2 regions of the Pseudomonas sp. NCHU5216 genome follow, and region 2 is predicted to be linked to the other one. Evidence: predicted binding sites of a transcription regulator. Region 2 holds the regulator's gene; the other holds the start of a gene.
What was found. The regulator LexA, encoded in region 2, represses DNA repair genes until DNA is damaged. The targets are predictions, from matches to a motif close to CTGTNTNNNNANACAG.

Region 1: a site for LexA is predicted at 1,933-1,948, ahead of imuA (translesion DNA synthesis-associated protein ImuA). Genes of this name have one in related genera too.

Annotation. Positions count from the first base shown of each region.
Region 1 covers NZ_JBQLIX010000013.1:92,399-95,780, forward strand. The annotation lists gene ACSVIK_RS11875 (Y-family DNA polymerase) at 1-1,286, opposite strand, end outside; gene imuA (translesion DNA synthesis-associated protein ImuA) at 1,294-1,911, opposite strand; gene ACSVIK_RS11885 (GGDEF domain-containing protein) at 2,043-3,074, opposite strand; partial or broken gene ACSVIK_RS11890 (phosphonate ABC transporter, permease protein PhnE) at 3,225-3,351, opposite strand.
Region 2 covers NZ_JBQLIX010000017.1:65,564-68,945, forward strand. The annotation lists gene topA (type I DNA topoisomerase) at 1-79, shown strand, start outside; gene ACSVIK_RS13920 (DUF6586 family protein) at 223-741, shown strand; gene ACSVIK_RS13925 (hypothetical protein) at 822-1,061, shown strand; gene sulA (SOS-induced cell division inhibitor SulA) at 1,269-1,727, opposite strand; gene lexA (transcriptional repressor LexA) at 1,746-2,360, opposite strand; gene ACSVIK_RS13940 (TetR family transcriptional regulator) at 2,587-3,294, shown strand; gene ACSVIK_RS13945 (L,D-transpeptidase family protein) at 3,337-3,382, shown strand, end outside.

The sequences.
Region 1 (3,382 bases), on a different contig from region 2:
CAACCGGACTCGATCCGCTCCGGGCCGCCGAGGATGCGCAGGGACGCTTCGTACAAGGGCAGCGGTTCGGCCAGCAGCCAGCCGGGGCGCGGGCCGCTGGCGGGGAGGGCGCTGGATGTCGGCTGCTGCGTCCAGGCGCGTTCGGGGCGGTGGTCGGCGTGCGCGCCCAGCCCGTGCACGGCCTCGTCACCCAGGCGGGCACGCAGGCGTTCGCGTAATTGCTCCCAGGGCTGATTCTGCTGGGGGCGTTCGTCGAAGAGCGGCTGATGCTGCGGGGTGAAGGCGGGTAGCTCGCGGGCCACCAGGCGCACGGCCAGCACCGGGGCCGGCAGTTGCTGATGTTCCAGGCGGCCACGGGTCAGCTCGAAGAGCATGCCGGGGTCGCGCTCGGCACTGAGCAGGCCGATGGACACCTGAGTTTCGCTGCCATTGCGGTGTTCCAGATGCAGGGCGAAGCGCTGCACGCCGCTGTCACGGCCGGCCAGGTAGGCGGCGAGGTCGGCGGTCAGGCGGCGCAGCGGGAAGAGCAGGGCCTGGTGCGATGCCACCTCGAAGTTCAGTTCGAGGCGGGTGTCGAAGATATCCGGCGGTGTGTAGAAATCCAGGGCTAGCGGGCGGCGACCGAGCAGGGTGTCGAGCTGCACCAGCACCTCGGCGGGGAAGCGCCTGGCCAGGCTGTCGCGCGGCAGCTCCCAGAGTTGTCTGAGCTGGTGCAGGCCCATGCGGGCAAAGGCCGTGCTCGCAGCAGGGCTGAGGCCGAGCCGATCTACCGGCAACCTAGCCAGCTGGTGCTGCAGCTCGTGGGCATCCTTTGCCAGCAGGCCGTCACCGACATTGACCAGCACGCGCGCCGCCGCCGGGTTGGGGGCGGCGGCGATGCGGTGCTGAAAGCCCAGGGCGACAAGCTCTTCGCGCAGGCGCGCCTCGAAGCGTGGCCAGGGGCCGAACAGGCCCAGGCTGGAGTGCACCTCCAGCAGCAGGCAGCGTGGATAGTACAGGCTGACCTGGGCGCTGAAGGCATAGGCCCAGGCTGCCAGGAAACGGTGCCAGCGCTCGATCTGCCCGAGGTCGTACTCGGCAGTGGCGAAGCTGCGCGTCAGCGCTTGCGCGGCGGTCAGCGACAGGCCGGGCTTGAGGCCGAGCGCGCGTGCGGCCGGGTTGACCGCCTGCAGCACGCGGCGTTGCGGCGTGCCGCTGAGCAGGGCCAGGGGCTCGGCGTCATCGCTGCGCTGGCGCAGCACGCCGTCCATGGCCAGTTGCGGCAGCAGGATGCAGGCCCAGAGCATCTGCGCCTCAGTGCCACGGCGCGGCGATGGGCCGTGCAGGCGCGAGGCCGCCACGGCACTTGAGTACACGGATGCACCTCGGCTGGCTCTCCAGCGCCAGGCGCAATGCCGCGGGCGAGGGGTTCGCTGCTGCTTCCAGCGGGCGATAGGCGAAGGCCAGGGTGTGCCCGGTCGCGGCAGCCACCTGCAGGCGACGCAGCGAGCGGTCATCGGCCTGATGCAACCAGCACAGCACGGCGCCACAACTGCCTGAGCGCAGGCATTGCTCGGCGGCCCAGAGCGCTTCGCGTGGTTGTGCATCAATGATGTTCAGGTGACGCAGATCGATACCGGCATCCAGCCAGGCGGGAGCATAGGGCAGATGGGGCGGGGCCACCAGCACCACCCGTTCGCCCGCTTGGGTGAGGCGCGCCAGGGTTGGCCATAGCAGGCGCAGTTCGCCAATGCCAATGGCCGCCGTCAACACTTCGCTGAGCGCCGCGGGCGGCCAACCGCCGCCCGGCAGTGCGGCATCCAGCGCGACATGGCCAGTCGATGAGCTGGAGATGGCAGGGGCGGAAACGACCTGCCCACGCCAGACACGGCGGGCATCGAGCAGGCGGTCAAGGGCAACCACGGATGACATGCTGGCGGAGCACCGAAAATACTGTATGCATGAACAGTATTTGCTTTCGGCTGGCCAGGGTCAAGTCACGGCTGAGGGCGCGCTTGCTCGCATGTGGGTGAGTTGGTGTGTGGGATGGCGAGGCGCCGGGTTCAGGCTGTCGCCAGTTTGACCCGGTTGCGTCCAGCCGCCTTGCTGGCATAGAGCGCAGCGTCGGCGCGGGCGATGGTATGGCTGAGCGGTTGCCGGGCATGGTGCTGGCTGACGCCGAGCGACAGGGTCACGCTGAGGGGGCTGCCATTGCAATCGATCCGTAAGGCCTGAACGGCCTCGCGAATGCGCTCGGCGCTGGCTGCCGCCTGTTCGAGGTCGGTATGCGGCAGCAGCGCGAGAAACTCTTCGCCACCCCAACGGCCGATGGCGTCCTGTTTACGCATCGAATCCTTGAGCAGATGGCTCACCGCCTTGAGCACCTGGTCGCCCACCTCGTGCCCATGGGCGTCGTTGATCGCCTTGAAGTGGTCGATGTCCATCAGCATCAGGGTCAATTCGGTTCGCTGCTGCAGCGCCTGCTCGGCCAGGCTGAGCAGGTGGCGGCGGTTGAACAGCTCGGTCAGTGGATCGGTGGTGGCGATGAGCGCCAGTTCCTTGTGTGCGCGCATCACCGTGACCACATGAAACAGTGCCAGGTAGCTGAACATGCAGAACACCACCGTCAGGTTGAAGATGTGCACGGCCAACAGGGCGTGGGACGAGATCGGCTGCAACGGCGGCAGGTACCACATCAGCACGTCCAGCCCCACGTAGTAGGCCCACAGGCAGATGGCGAAAATCCAGGCAATGCGCGCGCGCATGCTGACGAACAGTGCCGGGATGAACAACAACAGGTAGTAGTGAAAACCACTCTCCCAGCCCACCATCAGGGTTCCCAGGCCCGCATGCGCCGTCACTTCGATACGGATCAGCATTATCGCCAGATGATTGCGCCGCTGTTTGAGGGCGCGATAGGCATAGATGTAGATGGCCACGCTGAGCACGTTCACCCAGCCGAGGATGGGGGAGTCCAGGCTGAGGAAGATGACCAGAAAGGCGAAATGCACCCAGGCTGCCAGTTGGCAACTGCGCATGGCCAATTGCCAGATCTCGGGGCGGCCCTCTTGTCTGTGAGGTTTGGATCGGGTCATCACGGAGGGCTTCCTGGCCTTTGGTGCAGTAGATGATGGCTAAACGCTATCACGTCTGGGCTATATCGGACTACGAGGGGCTTTGCCCTGAGTCTAGGGGCTTTTGAGGTTTCGGCGTGATCGAGCGAAACGGCAACGGATCCTGGCAGTTCAGACGCTCACCCATCGCTGCCGGGCCCAGCCACTCAAGCCATCCACCGCCAGCACCAACGAAGCCGAGCATGCTGGCCATGCGGATGTTGTTTTCCCAGCGCTACAGGCTGTAGGCGATCAGGCGGCCGCCGTCTTTGTCGAGAATGGCAACAGGT
Region 2 (3,382 bases):
GTCCGAAGTGGACGGCAAGCCGACTGGCTGGCGTGCCTTCTACGATGGCGGCAAGTGGAAGGTCGAGGACAAGCGCTGACACGCGTCCGCACTGGCTGAACGCCTGCCGAGCCTCATTGCCGGCTCGCTTGAGGGGCAATTGATGGCGAATGCCTGACGAGATGCGCACCAGCCCCTGCCGGTGCGCGTATCATGAGTCGATCTGCTGTGGAGGGCATCGCGATGGCCAAAGAAATCTACACCCGCACCAATCAGAAGATCTTCTTCGCCGGTATTGCCCTGGACAACTGGCGCAAGGCCGAAACCTCCAATGCCTTCAACTTGCAGGCGCTGGTGCAGGCCGAGCGCGAGGCCGCGTTGTTCCATCTCTACGGTGGGCTGCTGGGGCTGTGCCACGAGATTGCCGGTTACTACCGCATGAGCGAGGCTGCCCCTTCTCGTGTCGAGGTCTTCGTGCAGCAGGCGGTACTAGAGGCTACGCCCAGCCCCGAGCTGGCCGAGCTGGTTGAATTGGCTCAGCAGAGCGAAACCTGGTTGGCGCAGTTGCTGGCGGCCTATGCCGCGCTGTTCCAGCCGCCGCGCGAAGAGCGCAAGGCCAAGGTTGACCCGGCCATGCCGTTGATCACAGCGGTCAGCGTCGGTGAAGAGCCTGCAGAGCTGAGCCTGGACGACATCGAGGCCTGGCGTCAGCAGCTCAGGGGCCTGGTGCTGCGTTTTCGTGAGGGCCTCAGCGAGTGCTGAGCGCGTTATCTGGACGAGTGGGCTGGGGTTGAGCCGGGCCGGCTGTTACAATTTCATGTTTTTTGCAAAGAGACCGAGCCATGCCTACATCCTTTCTGGAAATCGTCGAACTGCCCGATGGGCGTATCGCCTTGCGCCGTGCAGAGGATGAGGAGGCATTGGTAACCCTGGATTTCTCTGCCGATGCCAAGGCTTTTCTGCAGGGTCAACATATCGAGGTGGCCAAGGCCATGCTCAATGTCGGCGTGCAGATGGCCGGTCGCATGGCCGAAGGTGAGTTGGTGGCCGAGGAAGAAGAGTCGCCGCGCGTTCTGCACTGATGCAGTGACGAGTTGCAAGCCGCAAGCCGCAAGCCGCAAGCGACAAGCAAGAGCAAAAAGCCCCTCCGTCAGGAGGGGCTTTTCTTTGGGCTGCAACACCGATCCATAGGCCAAATCATTTGACAAATCGTCGTCCGGCCTGAGGCTCTTGCAGCTTGCAGCTTGCAGCTTGCAGCTTGCAGCTTGCAGCTTGCAGCTTGCAGCTTGTCAGCCCAGGCTGATATTCAGGCTCTGTGCCTGGCCGGCTCGCGCGGCTTTGGCCAGGCGTAGCCGGGTGCTGCGCTCGACTGGGTGTAGCCAACTGATCACGGTATGGCTGCGGCCCAGCTTGAGCGCTTCTTCGGCCAGCTCCAGTGCGCTTTGGCCCTGGCGCGGGTGCAGCAGCAGAATGCGTTCGCGGTTGAGGCCGGCGTCGCGCAGCCAGGCCTGGGTCAGGCTGGCCGGTGGCGCTACCAGGGTCAGCCAGCGGGCGTCCTGATCCTGGCTCAGTTCGCGCAGGATCGGGGCCAGCAGGTGCAGGCAGTGGCCGGCTGCGCCGCGTAATGCCAGTTCGCTGAAACCCTGGTCGTCTGCTGCATCGCCCAGCAGGGCGTCGCTGGGGGTAGCGCTGAGAAAGGCATCGAACAGGGGGAGTTGCGGGCGCTCGAACGACTGCTGCATGTGCATGGGAGCCTCCTGTGGCGCTTAGCGGCGAATCACGCCGACGCTCAGACCTTCGATCACCAGTTCCTGATGTTCGAGATCCACTTCGATCGGGGAAAATTCCGGGTTCTCGGCAATCAGCCAGACCTTATTGCCTTCGCGCTTGAAGCGCTTGACCGTCACCTCGTCGTCGATGCGGGCGACGACGATCTGGCCGTTGCGCGCTTCGCGGGTGGTATGCACGGCGAGCAGGTCGCCGTCGAAGATGCCGATGTCCTTCATGCTCATGCCGCGCACACGCAGCAGATAGTCGGCTCTGGGCTGAAAGAAGGCCGGGTTGATCTGGCAGGATTCTTCGACATGCTGCTGGGCGAGGATAGGGGCACCGGCGGCGACGCGACCGATCACCGGCAGGCCATCGTCCTCGTTGGCGGCGCCAGGCTCGAAACCGGGGATGCGGATGCCGCGTGAGGCGCCTGGGGTCATCTCGATGGCGCCCTTGCGGGCCAGGGCCTTGAGGTGCTCTTCTGCCGCGTTGGGCGACTTGAACCCCAGCTCCTGGGCGATTTCCGCGCGGGTAGGGGGGTAGCCATTGTCTTCCAGGCAGCGCTTGATGAAGGCAAGGATTTCAGCTTGGCGTGGCGTCAGTTTCAGCATGGCTGGGCTCTGTCTTTTTATACAGTGACTGGGATTATATACAGTAAGCGTGGCTTGGCAATCATCAATTTCAGTGTGCTTGCGCGGGTCTGTAACTTGTCGCCCGCTATGGGCGTCATTGCCTGTTGTATGCTGTGACTGCTCGGACAAAATCCGGCTCGCGCGGCTTGACAATTCGATGGGCTGAAACGTATGTTTCAAACAAGTGTTTGTCAGGTGATCATTCATGGCTCAGTCGGAAACCGTTGAACGCATTCTCGATGCTGCGGAACAGCTGTTCGCGGAAAAGGGCTTCGCCGAAACCTCGTTGCGCCTGATCACTAGCAAGGCCGGTGTCAACCTGGCGGCGGTGAACTACCACTTCGGCTCGAAGAAGGCGCTGATTCAGGCTGTCTTCTCGCGCTTTCTCGGCCCCTTCTGCGCCAGCCTGGAAAAGGAGCTCGACCGCCGTCAGGCCAAGAGCGATACCCCGGCTACGCTCGAAGAGCTGCTGGAATTGCTGGTGGAGCAGGCGCTGGCGGTGAAACCGCGCAGCGGCAACGATCTGTCCATCTTCATGCGCCTGCTCGGCCTGGCCTTCAGCCAGAGCCAGGGGCACCTGCGCAAGTACCTGGAAGAGGTCTACGGCAAGGTATTCCGCCGCTACATGCTGCTGGTGCACGATGCCGCACCGCGCATCCCGCCGCTGGAGCTGTTCTGGCGCGTGCACTTCATGCTCGGTGCGGCGGCGTTCAGCATGTCCGGGATCAAGGCGCTGCGGGCGATGGCCGAAACCGATTTCGGTGTGCACACCTCCATCGAGCAGGTCATGCGCATGATGGTGCCCTTTCTGGCTGCCGGCATGCGCGCTGATAGCGGTGTTGCCGATCCTCTGCTGGCAGGCGCTCAGCTCAAGCCCCGGAACAAGCCTGTGAGCGTGCCCGCCAAGGCGTGAGAGCGGTGGGCTCGCCTTGAGTCATCCGCTAAGCTAGCGGGCATGGCGAATCTCGATTCATTGCACATTTCCCTGGCCGATCAGATGC